Regions from separate parts of the Streptococcus sp. 27098_8_91 genome, predicted to be linked through region 2. Evidence: predicted binding sites of a transcription regulator. Region 2 holds the regulator's gene; the other holds the start of a gene.
What was found. Region 2 encodes Rex, which represses fermentation and respiration genes when NADH is low (regulators of the CRP and FNR family bind a similar motif). Its sites were predicted from a motif close to TTGTGAANTANTTCACAA; they were not measured.
Positions count from the first base shown of each region.

Region 1: adhE (bifunctional acetaldehyde-CoA/alcohol dehydrogenase) is a predicted target of Rex. The motif match lies at 5,934-5,951, and genes of this name have one in related genera.

Region 1 covers NZ_JAPVZN010000005.1:2,312-13,163, forward strand. Annotated here, with positions in the region: gene pbp2a (penicillin-binding protein PBP2A) at 1-927, opposite strand, end outside; gene O3611_RS05520 (RluA family pseudouridine synthase) at 1,016-1,891, shown strand; gene gap (type I glyceraldehyde-3-phosphate dehydrogenase) at 1,967-2,977, opposite strand; gene adhE (bifunctional acetaldehyde-CoA/alcohol dehydrogenase) at 3,247-5,898, opposite strand; gene O3611_RS05535 (MORN repeat-containing protein) at 6,199-6,612, opposite strand; gene O3611_RS05540 (low molecular weight protein-tyrosine-phosphatase) at 6,587-7,042, opposite strand; gene yajC (preprotein translocase subunit YajC) at 7,091-7,411, opposite strand; gene tkt (transketolase) at 7,527-9,503, opposite strand; gene ulaG (L-ascorbate 6-phosphate lactonase) at 9,618-10,709, opposite strand; gene O3611_RS05560 (transcription antiterminator) at 10,826-10,852, opposite strand, start outside.
Region 2 covers NZ_JAPVZN010000002.1:196,041-206,892, forward strand. Annotated here, with positions in the region: gene O3611_RS02810 (cysteine desulfurase family protein) at 1-1,056, shown strand, start outside; gene O3611_RS02815 (DUF1831 domain-containing protein) at 1,061-1,408, shown strand; gene O3611_RS02820 (DUF4649 family protein) at 1,418-1,633, shown strand; gene O3611_RS02825 (redox-sensing transcriptional repressor Rex) at 1,715-2,356, shown strand; gene O3611_RS02830 (gamma-glutamyl-gamma-aminobutyrate hydrolase family protein) at 2,372-3,061, shown strand; gene radC (DNA repair protein RadC) at 3,085-3,765, opposite strand; gene O3611_RS02840 (O-acetylhomoserine aminocarboxypropyltransferase/cysteine synthase family protein) at 3,829-5,109, opposite strand; gene O3611_RS02845 (VIT family protein) at 5,328-6,023, shown strand; gene O3611_RS02850 (PspC domain-containing protein) at 6,236-6,508, opposite strand; gene O3611_RS02855 (SprT family protein) at 6,568-7,017, opposite strand; gene O3611_RS02860 (Tex family protein) at 7,004-9,133, opposite strand; gene O3611_RS02865 (SPJ_0845 family protein) at 9,289-9,420, shown strand; gene O3611_RS02870 (permease) at 9,421-10,326, shown strand; gene O3611_RS02875 (TIGR03943 family protein) at 10,323-10,852, shown strand, end outside.

The DNA.
Region 1 (10,852 bases), on a different contig from region 2:
CCCTTCATAACTATCTTTCAATTGAGAAGCCATATCAACACTTGCTGCTTCTGCTTCCTTATTTTTATCAAGGTAACCTGCAGCCACCATATTTTGCAAGACAGTATCTCTTCGATTAGTTGAATGCTCAATAGAATTCAGAGGATTGTACAACTCTGGGCCTTTAAGCATACCTGCTAAAGTGGCGGCTTCATCAAGAGTTAATTCCGATGCTGAAACACCAAAGTACTTTTTACTAGCATCCTCAACACCCCAAACTCCATTACCAAAGTAGGCATTGTTCAAATACATGGTTAGAATTTCTTTTTTACTGTATTTTTTGGTTAATTCTAAAGCAAGAAAGAATTCTTTAGCCTTTCTCTGAACAGTTTGGTCTTGTGAAAGATAAGCATTTTTCGCTAACTGTTGGGTAATTGTAGAACCACCACCCGAGCGACCAGCTGTTAGGATTGCTAGGAAAAAGCGACCATAGTTAATTCCACTATTTTTATAGAAGCTTCTATCTTCTGTCGCAATAACAGCATTCTGCAAATCTTCACTAATTTCCGAGAGCTCAACATAGGTTCCTTTTTGGCCTGACAAGGCACCAGCCTCATTCTCTTCTCTATCAAAAATCACCGTTCGTGTTTTCAAAGCATTCTGCAAGTCTGTAACATTTGTCGATTTAGCCAAGGCAAATAGATAAACCCCAACAAACAAGCTTGCACTTAGTCCAAGAATTAGAAAGATTTTGGTCAGATGATAGCGACGCCAAAATTTTCGAATGGGTCCGACTTGCCCAACTTTCTTTCGCCCACCTCTTGACCGTCTTAAATTAGTCGAGGTATTTTCTTCATTATTAGCTTCGTCGATTTCTATTTCTTCCATTTCAGCTTCTTCTTTTTTAAATAAAGAAAGAAACTTTTCAAATAATGTATCTAATTTCATGCGTTTATTTTATCATCTTCCCCATAGGAAGACAAGAATTTAGCTAGATTCTCTATCCAAATAATCTATTTTTTGTTACAATATCTGTATGAAATTTACCTTTGTTATCCCTGATTCTCTTCCTGAAATGACTGTCAAAATCTTCTTGGAGGAGCAACTACTCATTCCGAGAAAAATACGGCATTTCTTGAGAATTAAAAAGCACATTCTCATCAATCAAGAAGAAGTCCACTGGCATCAAACTGTCAAATCCGGAGATGAATGTCAACTGATTTTCGATGAGGAGGATTATCCTACAAAAGAAATTGTTTGGGGGAATCCTAATCTTGTCCAAGAAGTTTATCAGGACCAACATTTAATCATCGTCAACAAACCTGAAGGAATGAAAACTCACGGGAATCAACCAGATGAGATTGCTCTTCTTAACCATGTCAGTGCCTACGTTGGCCAGACCTGTTATGTCGTTCATCGTCTAGACATGGAAACCAGCGGTTTAGTTCTCTTCGCTAAAAATCCTTTTATCCTGCCTATTCTCAATCGCTTATTGGAGAAAAAAGAGATTTCTAGAGAATATTGGGCACTTGTTAACGGAAATATCAGCAGCAAAGAGCTTGTTTTCAAGGACAAAATCGGACGTGATCGTCATGATCGCAGAAAAAGAATAGTCGATACAAAAAATGGGCAATATGCTGAAACTCATGTAACTCGATTGAAACAATTTCAAAACAAGACCAGTCTTCTTCGTTGTCGATTAAAAACAGGACGTACTCATCAGATTCGAGTTCATTTATCTCACCACGGTCATCCAATCCTTGGAGACCCTCTCTACAATCCACATTCAAAAACTAAAAGACTAATGCTTCATGCATTTAAACTTTCTTTTGTCCATCCTCTGACCTTAAACAAATTAAGCTTTACTGCGCTATCAGATACATTTGAAAGAGAATTAAACCAAAATGGATGACACTATCATCCATTTTTTCTTATAGATACCAAAAAAAAGCAAGACCAGTTGGCCTTGCTTTTATCAACTCAAGAATTATTTAGCGATTTTAGCGAAGTATTCAAGAGTACGTACAAGTTGTGCAGTGTATGACATTTCGTTGTCGTACCATGAAACAACTTTAACCAATTGTTTACCATCAACGTCAAGAACTTTAGTTTGAGTTGCGTCAAACAATGATCCGTAAGACATACCTACGATATCTGAAGATACGATTGGATCTTCTGTGTAACCGTATGATTCGTTTGAAGCTGCTTTCATAGCTGCGTTCACTTCATCAACAGTAACGTTCTTTTCAAGAACAGCTACCAATTCAGTAACTGATCCAGTTGGAGTTGGAACGCGTTGTGCAGATCCGTCAAGTTTACCGTTCAACTCTGGGATTACAAGACCGATAGCTTTAGCAGCACCAGTTGAGTTAGGAACGATGTTTGCTGCACCAGCGCGAGCACGACGAAGGTCACCACCACGGTGTGGTCCATCAAGGATCATTTGGTCACCAGTGTAAGCGTGGATAGTAGTCATCAATCCTTCTACAACACCAAAGTTGTCTTGAAGAGCTTTAGCCATTGGAGCCAAGCAGTTTGTAGTACATGAAGCACCTGAGATAACTGTTTCAGTACCATCAAGGACATCGTGGTTAGTGTTGAATACAACTGTTTTAACGTCGTTTCCACCAGGAGCAGTGATAACAACTTTCTTAGCTCCACCTGGGTGCAAGTGTTTTTCAGCAGCTGCTTTCTTAGCAAAGAAACCAGTAGCTTCAAGAACGATTTCTACACCGTCGTTAGCCCAGTCGATTTGTTCTGGATCACGTTCAGCAGAAACACGGATGAATTTACCGTTAACTTCAAATCCACCTTCTTTAACTTCCACAGTTCCGTCGAAACGACCTTGAGTTGTGTCATATTTCAACAAGTGTGCAAGCATAACTGGATCTGTAAGGTCGTTGATGCGAGTAACTTCAACACCTTCTACGTTTTGGATACGGCGGAAAGCAAGACGACCGATACGTCCGAAACCGTTAATACCAACTTTAACTACCATTAGTGATTTCCTCCTTATGAAAATCATGAAAATTTTATTGTGAAAAGAGTAACTTGAATCACTACAAATCACCTTTCAACATACCTATTATATAACTATTTGAGTTTAATTGCAAGCGCTGGCCTTGTTTTTCTGATAAGCTTTGATAATATTTTCATTTCTTTACTTAGCCTTGCAGCCTACTCCAATTCTATGCATTTCTTAATAAAAAATATATTCTCTAATCATAAAAAAACCGAGGTTTACCCTCGGTTTTGGCTGATAATCAATTATTTACGGCGTCCTGGTCTTTCTTTGTAACCATAGTAAGCATCTTCGATGATTTCTTGCATATGGTCAACCATTGGAAGACGTGGGTTTGCAGGTGAACATTGGTCTTCATAAGCAAGGAAGGCCAATTCACGTGAATGTTCTTTCCATTCTTTTTCGTCAACACCTTGTGCTTTGAAGTTCATTTCGATACCTACGCGCTCACCGAGTTCGTAAACAGCTTTTGCGAAAGATTCAACCCCTTCTTCTGGTGTAGAAGCTGGAAGTCCAAGCATACGAGCGATATCTTGATATTTCTCGTCTGCACGGTAGTAGTTGTACTTAGGCCATGTAGCTGTCTTAGCTGGGCGAGTACCATTGTAACGGATAACGTATGGAAGCAAGATTGCATTTGTACGACCATGGATTGTGTGGAATTGCGCACCAATCTTATGGGCCATTGAGTGAGAAATACCTAGGAAGGCATTCGCAAAGGCCATACCAGCGATTGTTGAAGCGTTATGCATTTTCTCACGTGAGTGGAAGTCTGCATTCTTAACTGAGCTTTCAAGGTTTTCGAATACGAGTTTGATCGCTTGAAGAGCAAGACCGTCAGTGTAGTCGCTAGCCATTTGTGATACGTAAGCTTCAGTCGCGTGAGTCAATACGTCCATACCAGTGTCAGCAGCAACAAATCCAGGAACTGTCAATACCAAGGCAGGGTCTACGATTGCCACAGTTGGTGTCAATGAGTAGTCAGCGATTGGGTATTTACGGTTGTTTGCTTTATCAGAGATAACGGCAAATGGAGTTACTTCAGATCCTGTACCAGATGTAGTTGGGATCGCGATGAATTTAGTCTTCTTACCAAGCAATGGGAATTTGAAGGCACGTTTACGGATATCCATGAATTTTTGTACAAGGTCACGGAAGTCCACTTCTGGTTGCTCATAGAAGAGCCACATTACTTTAGCAGCATCCATTGGTGAACCACCACCAAGAGCGATGATTGTATCTGGTTTGAAAGAGCGCATAATCTCAGTACCACGTTCAACTGTAGTGATATCTGGATCTGGTTCTACATCTGCAAAGATTTGGTAAACAACCTTATTGCGACGAAGGTCAAGTTGTTCGATGATACGATCAAGGAAGCCAAGCTCTACCATAGCGTGGTCAGTAACGATCATGACACGCTCAACGTCACGACATTTTTGAAGGTATTGAATTGAATCACGTTCAAAGTATGTTTTTGAAGGAAGTTTCATCCATTGCATGTTATTTCTCCGTCTTCCGACTTTTTTGATATTCAAGAGGTTAATGGCGCTAACGTTATCCCCAACTGAGTTACGTCCGTAAGAACCACATCCGAGTGTCAATGATGGCAAGAAGGCATTATAAACGTCCCCGATACCACCGAAAGTAGAAGGTGAGTTACAGATAACACGAATAGCTTTAACAGCTTTACCAAATTCTTTAGTCAATTCTTCATCAGCAGTATGGATGGCAGCTGAGTGTCCAAGACCGTTAAATTCAACCATTTGACGAGCTTTAGCAATACCATCTTCACGGCTTTCAGATTTCAAAACTGCGATAACTGGTGACAATTTTTCACGAGTCAATGGCTCGTTTTCACCAACTTCTTTACATTCTGCAGCAAGAATGTTTGTTCCTTCTGGAACAGTAAATCCTGCTTGTTCTGCAATCCAAGTTGCTGGTTTACCAACGATGTCAGCGTTCAATTTTGCACCAGCACAGTTTTTGCTATTTGCTTTCACGCCGAAGCAGAACTCTTCAAGAAGTGCTTTTTCTTTTTTGTTTACAAAGTAAGTATGGTAAGATTTGAACTCTGCTACAAATTCATCGTAAATTTCTTTATCAATGATAACCGCTTGTTCAGATGCACAGACCATACCATTGTCAAATGATTTAGACATTACGATATCGTGAGCAGCTTGGCGGATGTTAGCTGATTTTTCAACATAAGCTGGAACGTTTCCGGCACCTACCCCAAGAGCTGGTTTACCACATGAGTATGCCGCTTTAACCATGGCATTACCACCTGTTGCAAGGATTGTTGCAATACCTTCGTGGTTCATCAATGCACTAGTTGCTTCCATAGATGGTTCAGTAATCCACTGTACACAGTTTTCAGGAGCACCCGCTTTAATCGCTGCGTCACGCACGATTTGAGCTGCATGAGCTGATGATTCTTGAGCTGATGGGTGGAATGCAAAGACAATAGGATTACGAGTCTTCAATGAAATCAACGCTTTAAAGATTGCTGTTGAAGTAGGGTTTGTTGTTGGAGTGATACCACAAACAACACCAACTGGTTCAGCGATAAGAGTCAATCCTGTTACATCATCTTCTTCGATAACACCAACTGTTTTAGTGTGGCGCATGTTGTTTACTACGTGCTCACAAGCAAATAGGTTTTTAGTTGCTTTATCTTCAAATACTCCACGTCCTGTTTCTTCAAAGGCATGTAAAGCCAATTCTCCGTGAGCATCAAGTGCTGCAACTGAAGCTTTTGCTACGATATAATCGACTTGATCTTGGTCAAGTTTACGCATTTCTTCAAGGGCAACTAAAGCTTTTTGCACCAAACCATCGACATGCTTTTCAGCAGCGAGTTTCTTTTCTTCTGGTGTTACAGTTTTTTTATCAGCCATATTTTCCTCCATAGCTTTCAAGGATTGTAAGTCCTTTGTTAATTTTTTCACAAGTTTATTATAACTCTTTTTTAAACGTTTGTAAACAGTTTCATAGATATTTCACAAACTTTTTTTATTTGTTTGTGAAAATAATTTCAAACATACCCGCACATGCACTTTTTCACTTAAAGTTTGTGAATTATTCCGTAAAAGTTTTATTTTTCACAAACTTAGTTGTAAAACAGTCTTGTAAGCCGTTTTTATTTCCATGTAAGCGCTTTCTTAGACTCTGGAAGAATACCTCCTTCTAGGAGGAGGTTATTGTGCTTGTTGAAATAAACCTTGTTTGAAATCCCCTTCATAGACTACTTCTTGTTCGGTAGTCAGTTTTCCTTTTCCTTCAGCTTGGCCATTTACAAAGTCTCCCTCATATACCCAACCTGCTTTAGCTTGGTAGGTACCTTTACCATTGAAGGCACCATTGCTAAATTCTCCAGTATAGGTATCACCGTTTGAGAAGGTAACAGTGCCCTGACCATTCATCTTACCACGAACTAGGCTCCCGTCATAAATAATAGCATCGTTATCAAGCTTAAGAACGCCCTGTTTTGGAAGATTAGTCAGAAATACGAGACCTGCACAGACAACAATGACGATCACTGTCGCAATTTCTAAACGGGGACGTGTTAAATAGACACTATATTTTTCATAGAGTTTTTTTAAATTTTCCATGTTCACTCTCATTTTCTAAGCGACTTAACCAAGCCTGGCAACCAGTTAAAACTCGGTCATAAGTTTCTTCAAAATCACCTGTATACCAGGGATCTGGAACGCTTTCAGATGCAAAAGGCTGTATCTTATATTGTTGATCCTGTGGACACATCTGATGCAAATCAGCGAGATTAGACTCATCCATCCCAATGATATAGTCAAAATACTCAAAATCTTTTTTAGAAATTTGTTGGGAAGTTTTCGAAGTATCATAAGGAACGCCATGACTTCGAAAGATGCCTTGTGTCCCTTTGTGGATTGGATTACCGTGTTCCCAGGAAGAAGTCGCTCGACTTTGAATCTCATATTTATCGGTCAGGAATTTCATTACAAATTCCGCCATAGGACTACGACAAATATTGCCAAGACAGACAAAGACAACTTTTTTCATCATTGTTCCTCTCATTTATAGAAAAACGGGAATGCATTCCACCCCGTTTTATTCTTCAATAGCACTGCCTTCTTCGATAACTGCACCTTCAGGTGTGACAGCTTCTTTGGCTGGCAAAACTGTTCTAATTGCACCTAATTCGAAAGTCAAGTATACTCCGTCTACATCAAGTACAATCGTTTTGTTTTCAGTATCAACTTCGTCGACTGTACCGTAGAGACCACCGATAGTGATTACTTCGTAGCCTTTTTGAAGTTTGTTGAGGCTCTCCATACGTTTTTCAGCTTGTTTCTTTTGAGAACGTTGCATGAAAAACATCAAGCCAAACATCAAAACAAGCATAATCAAGAATGTTAAATTCCCACCCATTATTTTTTCTCCTTTGTAATTCAGATAAAACTACTATATCAAATTTCACTTGTTTTTACAAGATTGCACCTTGATTTTAGGTCAATAAAAAACCAGAGCAAATGCCCTGATTTTCTTATTTCAAGTTGTTTACAAGTTCTACTAAGTTTTCAACTGTAAATCCATATTCTGCTAAAACTTTTGGTGCTGGTGCAGACGCTCCAAAGGTATCAATACCAAGAACTGCTCCATCAAGACCAACGTATTTATACCAGTTTTGAGTTGCTCCCATTTCGACTGCTACACGGCGACGAACTGCATTTGGTAAGATTTCTTCTTTGTAGGCTTCATCCTGTGCGTCAAAAACATCTGTAGATGGCATGCTGACTACGCGAACTTTTCCACCTTGACTTGCCAATTCTTTAGCAGCTGCAACAGCCAGATTAACCTCTGAACCTGTTGCAATCAAGATAGTGTCAAAATCAGTTGCATTTTCATAGACAACATAAGCACCTTTCGCAACCTTGTCAAAGTCTGTTCCTTCTTCAACAGTCAAGTTTTGACGAGTCAAGACAAGAACAGTTGGTGTTTTCTCGCTCTTCACTGCTTGATACCAAGCTGCTTGAGTTTCACGCGCATCTGCTGGACGGAAAACATTGAGGTTTGGAATCGCACGAAGACCTGCCAAGTGCTCAATTGGTTCATGAGTTGGACCATCTTCTCCGACTGCGATTGAATCGTGGGTGAAGACATAAGTTACAGGAAGACCTTGTAGAGCTGACAATCGAACCGCTGCCTTAAGATAGTCTGAGAATACGAAGAATGTTCCACCATAAACACGAAGTCCACCGTGAAGAGCCATTCCGTTCAAGACAGTACCCATTGCAAATTCACGAACACCAAACTGGATGTTACGATTTAAGCGATTTGCATCATCTTGAAGTCCATCCGTTTTGATGTAAGTCATATTTGAATGTGCAAGGTCAGCTGATCCGCCAAGGAAGGTTGGCAATTTAGCAGCCACTACATTTAAAGCATCCTGACTTGAGTTACGAGTTGCTTGAGAGAAACCATTTTCTAAAGCTGGGAAGTCTTCTGGAGTCAATTCAACTGGATCGCGTCCTTCGATAATTGCTTCCACTTCTGCAGCAAGTTCTGGATGAGCTTCTTTGTAATCTGCGACTAATTTTGTCCATGATTCATAGGCTGATGCTCCACGGTCTGCAACATTTTCTTTGAAATCATCATAAACTTCTGCTGGGATTTCAAATGGTTCATAGTTCCAACCAAGTGCCTGGCGAGTTGCTGCAGTTTCGTCTGCACCAAGAGGAGCACCGTGTACGGCATTAGTCCCTTGTTTGTTTGGAGAACCATATCCAATAACAGTTTTCACTTCGATCAAAGATGGTTTGCCTGAAGCCTTAGCTTCTTCAATAGCAGCATGAATAGCTTCTAAATCTGTTCCATCTTCTACCAAGGCTGTATGCCAACCGTAGGCATTGTAACGATCGCGAACACTTTCTGTGAATGAATCTTTTGTCTCACCATCCAAGTTGATATCATTTGAATCATAAAGAACAACCAACTTGTCTAGTTTTTGCAAGCCTGCATAAGAAGCAGCTTCACTTGAGACACCTTCCATCAAGTCACCATCTCCACAGATAACGTAAGTATAGTGGTCAAAGATGTTATAACCTTCACGGTTGTACTTAGCTGCAAGGAAACGTTCTGCTTGTGCAAAACCTGTCGCAGTCGCAATCCCTTGTCCTAGAGGACCTGTTGTTGCATCAACCCCTGCTGTATGACCAAATTCTGGGTGACCTGGAGTTTTAGAGCCCCATTGACGGAAGTTCTTCACTTCATCCATACTCACATCTTCAAAACCAGAAAGGTGGAGAAGGGCATAAAGAAGCATTGATCCGTGACCAGCTGAAAGAATGAAACGGTCGCGGTTAATCCAGTTTGGTTGAGCTGGATTGATACGAAGTTCTTTAGTGAATAGGCTGTATGCCATCGGTGCAGCTCCCATAACCACCCCTGGGTGACCTGAGTTGGCTTTATTGATAGCGTCAATACCTAGAAAACGAATCGCATTAACAGATAGATTTGACATAGAATTTCCTTTCTCTTTGAGGTGATAGGTCTATCACATATTCTATTTGTACTATTATATGAAAATTATCCGTATCGTGCAACATACGGATAACCTCCAGAAAAAATTTTTATATTAAAGCAAGGCTTTGAATTGGATATTTGAGTCTTGTTCGAAGCAGTCATCAAAACCACGTGGGTGATGATATTCTATTAAGTGTTGGTCTTGAGGATAAGTGTATTTACCACCAACTTCCCAGATAAATGGATGGAAATCGTATTGCAAGCGATCTTTTCTCATTTTCCAAAGTTCTAGGATTTCATTGGTAGAAGCCATGAAGTTAGACCAGATATCATAGTGAACTGGGATAATGACTTTGGCACGTAGATTTTCTGCCATGCGAAGAAGGTCGATAGAAGTCATTTTATCTTGGATACCTACTGGGTTTTCACCATAGTTATTCAAAGCAACATCAATTTTGAAGTCTTTACCATGTTTCGCAAAGTAGTTTGAGAAGTGAGAATCCGCACCATGATAGATGGTTCCACCTGGTGTTTCAAAGACATAGTTAACAGCCTTTTGAGCCATTTCTTCATCTGTAACAGCCAACCCAGCAAGTTCACCACCTGTTTCGTCAGCTCCATTTACTGGTAGAGTTACCAAGCAAGTACGGTCAAATGATTCTACTGCATGAATCTTCATGTCTTTTAGTTCGATAGTATCACCTGGCTTCACAACGATGATTCGTTCTTTTGGAACACCCCAGCCTTCCCAGATTCGACCACAATGGTAAGGACCGATAAACTTAACATGCTCTAACTTAGGATTGTTGAGAATCGCTGCAGCTGTGTATGGGTCGATATGGTCACTGTGGAAGTGTGAAACCAAGTAGTAATCTAGTTCGTTAATTGCAAATGGATCAATAACCATTGGTTGAACACGCAAGTTTGGTTGCAATTTACGAACACCTGCCATATTTGCCATTTGGTGTCCACGAACCATATCTTTCACTTTTTTGGTTGATTTTCCACGGTTTGACCAAAGGTCCATGACAACGTTAGCACCACCTGGTGTCTTAATCCAAGTACCACAGTTACCTAGCCACCACATGGCAAAGTTGCCTTCAGGCACGACTTCTTCTTCGATTTCTTCGTTCAACCATGTTCCCCACTCTGGGAAAGTAGCTAAAATCCATGATTCTCTTGTAATTTCTTTTACGTTTGGCATTTGAAATCCTCCATATTTTGTTCAAGTTTTCATTTCATACTTAGTATAACACCGACCGAAATATTAAAAAAGACCAAGAAAAACACAGGTTTGTGTTCATCATTGGACTGTGATATTTATGATTCATCTAAAAAAGCTTGTAT
Region 2 (10,852 bases):
ACTCAAGTCATGCAAGAAACTTATGGCAACCCTTCTAGTATTCATGGACATGGGCGCCAAGCAGGTAAACTATTACGAGAAGCTCGTCAAGAACTAGCAAGTTTACTAGGAACAAAGCCACAACATATATTCTTTACCACTGGTGGTACTGAAAGCAATAATACTGCTATCATCGGCTACTGCCTTCGCCATCAAAATCGTGGAAAGCACATTATCACTACTGCGATTGAGCACCATGCTGTTCTAGAACCCATCAAATACTTGGTTGAAAATTTCGGTTTTGAAGTGACTATTTTACAGCCTGAAAATCAAGAAATTACTGCAGACCAGGTCAAAAATGCACTGCGTGAAGATACCATTCTTGTTTCTACTATGTTTGCAAACAATGAAACTGGTACACTTTTACCTATTGCTGAAATTGGGGAAGTTCTAAAAAATCATCCAGCCGTCTATCATGTCGATGCGGTTCAGGCAGTTGGTAAATTAGAGATTCTTCCCGAAAAATTGGGAATTGATTTTCTTAGCGCTTCTGCACACAAATTTTATGGTCCAAAAGGAGTTGGTTTTCTCTATGCTGCATCTACAGATTTTGACTCCTACCTTCATGGTGGCGATCAAGAGCAGAAAAAAAGAGCAGGAACAGAAAATCTTCCTGCCATTGTGGGAATGGTAGCAGCTTTAAAGGATGATCTTGAAAACCAAGAACAAAACTTTAAAAAGGTTCAAAAACTAAAAGAAACATTCTTAAAGGAAATTGCTGGAACAGACTATTACCTCAACCAAGGAAAAGACCAGCTACCTTATGTCCTTAATATTGGATTCCCAGGTCAACGTAATGATCTACTACTCCTTCGTCTAGATCTTGAAGGTATTTCTATTTCAACTGGCTCTGCTTGTACCGCAGGTGTCGTTCAGGTTAGTCATGTTCTTCAGGCTTTCTACGGTGAAGACTCTCCTCGCTTACACGAATCCGTTCGCATCAGCATTTCACCTCAAAATACAGAGCAAGAAATAATCACTCTCGCACAAACTCTAAAAGAAATCATTGGAGGTTAACTCAATGGCATTCGAAAAAACCATTAGTCTTAAAAATTGCCGTTATAATTACACACTTAGCCCAACCGTCAAAAAGTTCACTCTAAAAGATAACACTTTTTTTGAAACTAAGGTTGGTAACTATGAACTAACGCGTCTTCTTGAAAAAGTTCCAAATAGTGGGGAAGGTTTCCAACTTAAGATTATCATCAACAAAGACTTAACAGGTGCAAAAATCAACATCACTGATAAATTTGGTCTACGTTTAGTCGATATCTTTAAGTCAGAAGAAACTCATATCCACCAAGAGAAATTTTACTTCTTGATGGATAGTCTTGTTGAACGTGATGTCTTTACTAAAAGCGAAAGATAGAAGGCAATCATGTTTCGATTAATTTACAAAGATACCTATCAAGTCGATCGCGTTTTAGAATACGAAGATTATGAAGCACTCATGCTATCACTTTCAGGCTGTGTGACTCTTCCAGATACTACTGTTATTACTTCTCTGACCTATAATGGAAAAGAAATCTATCAGGGGCTTCTGGGAAATCTCTATCGTTTTCTATCTCACTATGATTTTACAAAGATAAGCTAAGATTTTTCTTAGTTTTTTCTTATTTTTGTTGATTTTTTCACAATCTTTCTATAAAATAGTATTTAGAAAGGTTGTGATTTTGTGAAAGAAAAACAGTCTGCTATTCCAAAAGCAACAGCAAAGAGACTTTCTCTTTATTATCGTATCTTTAAAAGGTTTCATGCAGAAAAAATTGAAAGAGCCAACTCAAAACAAATTGCCGAGGCCATTGGTATTGACTCTGCTACTGTTAGACGAGATTTTTCCTACTTTGGTGAACTTGGTCGCCGTGGATTTGGCTACGATGTCAAAAAACTAATGACGTTTTTTGCTGATCTTCTAAATGATAATTCTATTACAAATGTTATGTTGGTGGGTATTGGTAATATGGGGCATGCACTCCTTCACTACCGTTTCCACGAACGAAACAAAATGAAAATCATTATGGCTTTTGATTTGGATGATCATCCTGAAGTTGGGACGAAAACCCCTGATGGAATCCCAATTTATGGAATTTCCCAAATCAAGGATAAAATAAAGAATGCAGATGTTAAAACTGCAATCTTAACTGTACCGAGTGTCAAGTCACAAGAAGTAGCTAATCTCCTTGTAGAAGCAGGTATTAAAGGAATTTTAAGCTTTTCACCCGTTCATCTCCAACTACCAAAAGATGTGGTGGCTCAATATGTGGATTTAACTAGTGAATTGCAAACTCTCCTCTATTTCATGAGAAAAGAGGATTAGAAAGCGAAAGCATTTATGAAAAAACCAGTTATTGGGATTACAGGAAACGAAAAAGCTCATCCTGATGATGAGCTGATGATGAGCTATGCTGCAAAGGGCTTTGTTGAAGGAGTCAAGGAAGCTGGGGGAATTCCCATTATCCTACCAATTGGTGATCAAGAAATGGCCAGTTACTACATTGGCTTGATTGATAAACTCATTTTAACTGGTGGACAAAATGTCGATCCAAAGTTCTATGGTGAATCTAAAACGATCGATAGCGATGACTACCACCTTCAGAGAGATATTTTTGAGCTAGCTCTTATAAAAGAAGCCATTAAACAGAAGAAACCGATTTTTTCTGTTTGTCGAGGCACCCAGCTCTTTAATGTGGCTATGGGAGGAACTCTTTATCAAGATATTGAAGACCATTGGCAGGATACTTCAGCCGAGTATACAACTCAACGTTTAGTCACCGAGCCTGATACTATTCTTCGAGATATCTATGGAGAAATCTCCCATATCAACTCTTTCCACCATCAGAGTATTAAGGACCTAGCTCCAAATCTCAAGGTTGTAGCTCATGATCCTAAAGATGGAATTATCGAGGCTGTTACAACAACGGATGGTTTCCCTTACCTCGGTGTTCAATGGCATCCAGAATTTCTCTTTGAAAATCGTCCCAAAGATAAAACACTTTTCGACTATGTCATCAATGAATTGTAAAACCTGTATCATATACAGGTTTTTTATACCAGATCCGTCTTCTCACGGTAACTAAAATAATCGGAATGTGAGACGATAAGATGATCCAATAAGACCAAACCCATTAATTCGCATGCTTCTTTGACAAGCTTCGTAACATGGTCATCATTTCTACTCGGCATGACAGCACCAGATGGATGATTATGAACCAGTATCACAGATGTTGCCATATGCTTTAAAGCATAGTGGAGAATTTCCCGTGGTTCAGCAATACTTCTAGTAGCTGAACCGATAAAAATGGTTTGCTGATGAATGATTTGATTTTGTGTATTCAGATAGAGCGCCACCAGGTGCTCTTGTTTTTTATCTCCCAGCTCAGCTTGCATCTTTTTAGCCAACTTTTGACTACTGAGAATACTCTCTGCCTCAATGGTTTCTTGTTTATGAATACGATGGCCCAGTTCAATCATGGCTTGCAATTCAATAGCTTTCACTCTACCGATACCTGATAATCCCTGTAGTTCTTGTAGGGTCATTTTTTTCAAATCAGTTAAGCAACTTAATTGATTCAATACTTTTTGAGCGATTTCAAAAACGGTAGATTGACGTGTCCCCGTTCTGAGTAAAATAGCTAGTAATTCCTGATTGCTCAGAGCTCCCACTCCTTCTGTCACCAGCCGTTCTCTTGGCAAGAGTGAATCTTCTTGAAATGAAATACTATACATAAAAATCCTCCTCACTTTATTATTCGTGAGAAGGATTTATAATTCGATAAAAACTAGTTATTTTTAGATTTTTTCAAGAGCAAAACGCAAATCTTCAATCAAATCATCAACATTTTCAAGACCAATTGATAGACGGATTTGATTTTTAGTTACCCCTGCTGCTTCTAGATCTGAGTCAGACAACTGGGCATGAGTGGTAGTTGCTGGATGAACTACCAATGATTTAGCATCTGCTACATTGGCTAAGTTTGAAAAGATTTCCAAGTTGTCAATCACCTTACGTGCTTCTGCTTCTCCACCTTTAACGTGGAAAGTAAAGATTGAACCAACACCTTTTGGTAAATATTTCTCCGCCAAGGCATGGTAAGGGCTTTCAGCTAATTTTGGATAGTTAACTTTTTCAACTTTTGGATGGTTAACAAGGAAATCAACGATTTTTTCAGCATTTTGAACGTGGCGTTCAACACGTAGAGAAAGTGTTTCAAGACCTTGCAAGAGCAAGAATGAGTTAAATGGTGACAGAGCTGCACCAGTGTCACGTAGCAATTGAACACGAAGGGCAACGATGAAGGCTGCTGCACCTACATCTCTAGTGTAGCTTAAATTATGGTAGCTTGGATCTTCATTGACAAATTGAGGGAACTTCCCTGAAGCTGCCCAATCAAACTTGCCGCCATCAACAATGACACCACCAATAGTTGTACCGTGTCCACCGATAAACTTAGTTGCTGAGTGAACCGCAATGTCAACACCATGAGAAAAAACATTAATGAGGTATGGTGTTGCAAAGGTATTGTCAGCAACCAAAGGAATCTGATGTTTATGAGCAATTTCAGCTATTTTTTCAATATCAGGAATGTTGATAACTGGATTACCCAAAGTCTCGATCAAAACAAGTTTGGTATTATCTTTAATAGCTGCTTCTACTTCTTCTAGATTATCGATATCAACAAAAGTTGTGGTGATTCCGTAACGAGGAAGGGTTTCTTTCAAAAGGTTAAAGGTTCCACCGTAGATAGTTGAAGCTGCAACAACATGGTCACCTGCGTGAGCTAGTCCAAGAATAGTATAAGTAAGAGCTGCCATTCCAGAAGCAGTTGCAAGTGCCCCTACTCCACCTTCAAGAGCTGCAATACGCTCTTCAAAGGCTGAAGTTGTTGGGTTAGTGATACGAGTATAGATATTACCAGCTTTTTGAAGGGCAAAAAGGTCTGCACCTTCTTGTGTATCTTCAAATACAAAGGAAGTTGTTTGGTAAATGGGTACAGCACGAGACTTGGTAGTAGCATCTACCACTTGTCCTGCATGCAATTGCAGAGTTTCAAATTTAAATTCACGAGTCATAGTCAGACCTCCAAAGATTTCATTAGGTTCATTGTATCACCTATTTCACTAGGTTACAAATACAACTTTGTTATATATTAGCATAAGCAATAGCTATGGCTATGCCTGATAGAGAAAAATAGCAACCTTTTATTAGAATTGTAGAACTTTTTTCAGATAGTTAAAAATGTTTGTTTTCACTTCTCCTATACTTTATACTAGATATAAAGGAGAATACTATGTCAGAAAATAAACATGAAATAGATACAAACTTTGCTGGTCGTTTAAATATTTTACGTGCTGGTGTTCTTGGAGCTAATGACGGGATTATTTCCATCGCTGGAGTCGTTATCGGTGTTGCCAGTGCAACCAGTAATATCTGGATAATCTTTCTCTCAGGTTTAGCCGCAATCCTTGCTGGTGCCTTTTCTATGGCTGGAGGTGAATATGTCTCTGTATCAACTCAAAAAGACACTGAAGAAGCCGCTGTAGCGCGTGAACAATTACTTTTGGATAAGGATACCGAAGCTGCAAAAAAATCCCTCTATGCAGCTTATCTTCAAAATGGTGAGTGTGAAACATCTGCTCAACTACTAACCAACAAAGCATTTCTTAAAAATCCTCTCAAGGCTTTGGTTGAGGAAAAATACGGAATCGAGTACGAAGAATTTACTAATCCTTGGCATGCTGCTGCATCTAGCTTTATTGCCTTCGTACTTGGTAGCCTACCACCAATGCTTTCGATTATTATTTTCCCAAGCGAATACAGAATTCCTGCTACTGTCTTTATCGTTGCGATTTCTCTATTGATTACAGGTTACACCAGTGCAAGACTCGGGAAAGCCCCAACCAAAACAGCTATGATTCGTAACCTTTGTATCGGTCTTTTAACCATGGGAATGACTTATCTATTGGGTCAATTGTTTAGTATTTAAAAAAGAGAGTGGGACAGAAATCAGTAATTCGTTAGAATTCGATTTCGTCGTCCCACCTCCGCACAGTTGAGTAGGGCTGTAAAAGCTGATGAAATCAGCGTAGTAAAGCCCACTCAACCACTGCGTCTTGCTCGGCAATCCAAAGACAATTGAGAGGCTAGGACTTTCGTCCCAGCCTCTTTTACTATCAAAATATAGACAGTTAATTTGATTTACCAAAACCAACCTTCGTCATCATTGATAGGTTTGGCTTCTTTGATCTTGCGTGGGCCTGTTCCATACATTTCAGCTTCGATATCTTCCTTTGTTGGTAGGATAGAAGCTAAGATAATGTAGATAATAATTCCGAGTCCAAAGTTTGCGATTGTAAAGATTGCAAAAAGGAAACGAACTAGGGTTACATCAAGATTCCACTTATCAGATAGACCTGCAAGAACACCTGATATCATGCGATTTCTTCTCATTTTATAAAATTTTGTATTCATAATTTATTCCTCTTTCGGATTTCTTAATCTTAGTATAGCACTAAGCTAGATTTGCTACATCAGTCCTTAGGCCGATTTAACAAGAGGAGCTTTCCACGACAGAGACCACAACGATAACGCTTGGTATCGATTTTTCGCTTTCTTTGATAGATTTGGTGACAAGTCTGACAAGTATAGACTAAGCTTGGCTTTTGATTGGCACTTGATAAGGGAGGAACAAAGCGGAGACCATCGACCTCTTTTAGAAGTTGCTTAAAGGCTAAATCCTTATGCTGATAGCCCTTGCCTTCAAAGTAAAGATGGTAATGACAGAGCTCATGACGAACAATTTTACGAAAAACCTCTAAACCAAGTTCTTGATATACTTTGGGATTGAAATCCAAATGACCATCCTTAGGGAAAAATCGCCCACCTGTCGACCGTAGACGAGTATTCCATTGAGCTTGGTGTTTGAAAGGTTTTCCAAAATCTTCTATAGAAACCTGTTTAACGTAATCAGTTAGATTCATTTGGTGCAAGAAGCGACAGATTCACTTTTTCGCGGTCAGCGTCGATTTTTTTCACCCAAACGGTTACCAAATCGCCGACTGATACTACTTGACTTGGATGTTTGATAAATTTCTTACTCATGTGAGAAATATGAATGAGACCATCCTCATGGATACCGATATCAACAAAGGCACCGAAGTCAACGACGTTGCGCACAACTCCTTCAAGTTTTTGCCCAACTTGTAAGTCTTTGATATCCAAGACATCCTGACGAAGGACTGGAGCATCAAAGGAATCACGGAAATCACGTCCTGGTTTGAGAAGGTCAGCGATAATGTCTTTAAGTGTTTCTTGACCGAGTTCTAGCTCTTGAGCCATTTCCTTGATTGAAACGGATTTTAGCTTGGCTTGCGCTTCTTCATTTAGGTCTTTAATATCTAAGCGTTTGAAGAGTTCCTTGACCGCTGCATAGTTTTCTGGGTGAACACCAGTATTGTCAAGGATGTTGCTGCTTTCAGGAATACGAAGGAAACCAGCAGCCTGCTCAAAGGCCTTAGCACCTAGTCGAGGAACTTTCTTGATTTGGGCTCGTGAAGTGATTTTTCCTTCTTCCTCACGGTACTTAACGATATTTTCAGAGATGGTTTTGTTTAGTCCTGCAACATGTGAAAGTAGGGCTGGACTAGCTGTATTGATATTGACACCAACTTGGTTAACAACTGTATCCACCACGAAATCAAGACTTTCAGATAGTTTTTTCTGACTAACATCGTGCTGATACTGGCCAACACCGATGGATTTAGGGTCAATTTTAACCAATTCAGCAAGGGGATCTTGCAAGCGACGAGCGATTGAGATTGCCGAACGTTTTTCAACGGTTAGTTCTGGAAACTCCTGACGGGCAAGTTCACTAGCTGAGTAGACAGACGCACCACTCTCATTGACAATGACATAGCTAACTTCTGGAAACTCTTTCAGAAGTTCTGCCACAAAGGCTTCACTCTCACGACTAGCAGTTCCATTTCCGATAGCGATAATTTCAACACCGTATTGGCCAATCAAATCTGCCAAATCACGCTTAGCTTCTTCAATCTGACGAGCTGAAGCTGGTTTGACTGGATAAATGACTTGTGTCGTCAACATTTTCCCAGTCGCATCAACGACCGCAAGCTTGGCACCTGTACGAAAAGCAGGGTCAAAACCAAGAACCACGCGCCCTTTAAGAGGTGCTACCAGAAGAAGATTACGGAGGTTTTCTGAGAAGAGTTGAATAGCTCCTTCTTCTGCCTTCTCTGTTAACTCTGTACGGATACGACGCTCGATAGTTGGCAGTACCTTCTTCTTAACAGATTGCTGAATAACTTCTTCAATATAGGCATTTTTAACCTTAAAACGAGCAGCAAAGAAGGCTTGAATACGTTCAACCGCATGCTCAAAACCAATCTTCAAGATGCCTAACTTCTCACCACGATTAAGGGCAAGAGTACGATATCCCTGCATGTTAGGAACCGTCTCTGAGAAATCGTAATAAATCTGAAAGACTTGCTTTTCATCTAGAGTTTCGTCTTTAAGTTGAGATGTAATTTTAGAATGTCTAAGAACTTCTTGATAAGTCATCGAACGCAAGTTGACATCCTCAGAGAGAGCTTCAACCAAAATATCAACTGCACCTGCTAAAGCATCTTGTGGAGTCTCGAATCCTTCACAGACAAATGCTTCTGCTTCTTTTTCTAGGTCAGAAACATTTTGTAAGATTAAGCGAGCAAGAGGGAAAAGCCCCGCCTCACGCGCAATCGTTGCCTTGGTGCGACGTTTTTCCTTATAGGGAAGATAGAGCTCTTCAACGTCTGCGAGTTTTTCAGCAGCTAAGATGGCTTCTTCTAACTCTTTGGTCAACTTACCTTGCTCTTTGATTTTTGACAAAACAGCTTCCTTACGGTCATTGAGGTTGGTAAGACTTTTATCAAGGTCGATAATAGCTTTGATAGCCACCTCATCCAAACTACCAGTCATGTCTTTCCGATAACGAGCGATAAAGGGAATGGTTGCTCCTTCTGCTGTCAAAGACAAGACCGTATCAATTTGCTTTAAGGTTACACCCAAATCTTGGGAAATTTTTTCATATTTTTTATCCATGAATCTATTATACCATAAGGAAGAAAGCTTGTTTTCCTTAATTTGTTGCTTTATTTCAACTTTATAAAGAGAAAAGCAATGTTTGTTTTAAAATCCAACTATTTCCCAGAAATAATAGTATAATAGAGGAAACAATAAGAATTGAGGTATGCCCAATGGCTGTTAAATTTACAAAAACTGATGACTTAGATAAGATGTTCGAAGAGTTCGCTAAACTTCCTGATTTGAAGCAAGTGACATTTCCAGATGATAAAGAAAAGAAAAATAAGGCAGAAAAGAAAAAATAGATGACGATTTTTCAAAGTCTACCTTCTAGTGTGTTACAAGCTGGCGCTATCTTTTTATCAATCATCATTGAAGCCCTACCCTTTGTCTTAATTGGTAGCATTATCTCAGGTGCTATTGAAGTCTATGTGACTCCTGAAAAAGTATATAGATTTCTCCCTAAAAATCGTTTGGGGAGGATCTTTTTTGGTACATTTATAGGTTTTCTCTTTCCCTCTTGTGAGTGTGGAATTGTTCCGATCATCAACCGTTTCTTGGAGAAGAAGGTTCCAAGCTATACAGCTGTTCCATTTCTAGTAACCGCTCCTATCATCAATCCCATCGTACTTTTTGCAACTTATTCAGCCTTTGGTAATTCATTTAAAATGGTCTTACTCCGCGCTTTAGGTTCGATTCTTGTTGCTACTATATTGGGTATATTCCTTGGATTTTTCTGGGAGGGATCGATTCAAAAGGAAAATAGGCTGGCTTGTCATGAACATGATTTTGCTCATTTGACAAAAGATCAGAAATTTCTTCAGGTCTTCATCCAAGCTATTGATGAATTCTTTGATATGGGACGTTATTTGGTCTTTGGCTGTATTTTTGCTAGCATAGTCCAAGTCTATGTACCAACTCGGATCCTGACTTCTATCAGCGCAACACCTCTACTTGCAATCGTTCTCTTGATGGTTCTATCCTTTCTTCTATCACTTTGTAGTGAAGCGGATGCCTTTATTGGCTCTTCGTTGCTCTCTAGTTTCGGATTTGCGCCAGTTCTTGCCTTTCTGGTTATAGGCCCTATGCTCGATGTCAAAAACCTACTCATGATGAAGAATTATCTTAAAACTCGCTTTATTTGGCAGTTCATGATCATTGTGACTCTTGTTGTTCTTGTCTATTCTTATCTAGTCGGGGTGATGATATGATACGATTTCTTATTTTGATTAGTTATTTTTTCTTAACCCTTTATCTGCAGCTATCAGGTAAGCTCAATCAGTATCTAAACCTCCACTATTCTTATCTGGCTTATATAACAATGGTGTTGTCTTTCTTGCTAGCCATTATTCAAGCCTATATTTGCTTCAAGCGTTTGGAAGAACACAGCCACTTACATAGTTTTTCAGCCAAGCTTGCTAGTTTTGTCCTCTTAAGTTTACCTTTGTTAGTTGGATTTACCTTTCCAACTGTCGAGCTAGATTCGCAAACAGTATCGGCAAAAGGATATTATTTTCCTCTGTCAGAAGGAACGGACAAGGCAATCCAAGCAAGCGAAGGTACGAGCAGTCAGTATCTTAAGCCGGATACCAGTAGGTTTTATTCACACACAGCTTATGTAGACACTGTTCGTAAGATTGCTGATAAATACTTAACTCAATCTAGTATTGTCATCACCGATGAGAATTACTTGGAAGTCATGGAAGCTATTTATGATTATCCAAATGAATTTGAAGG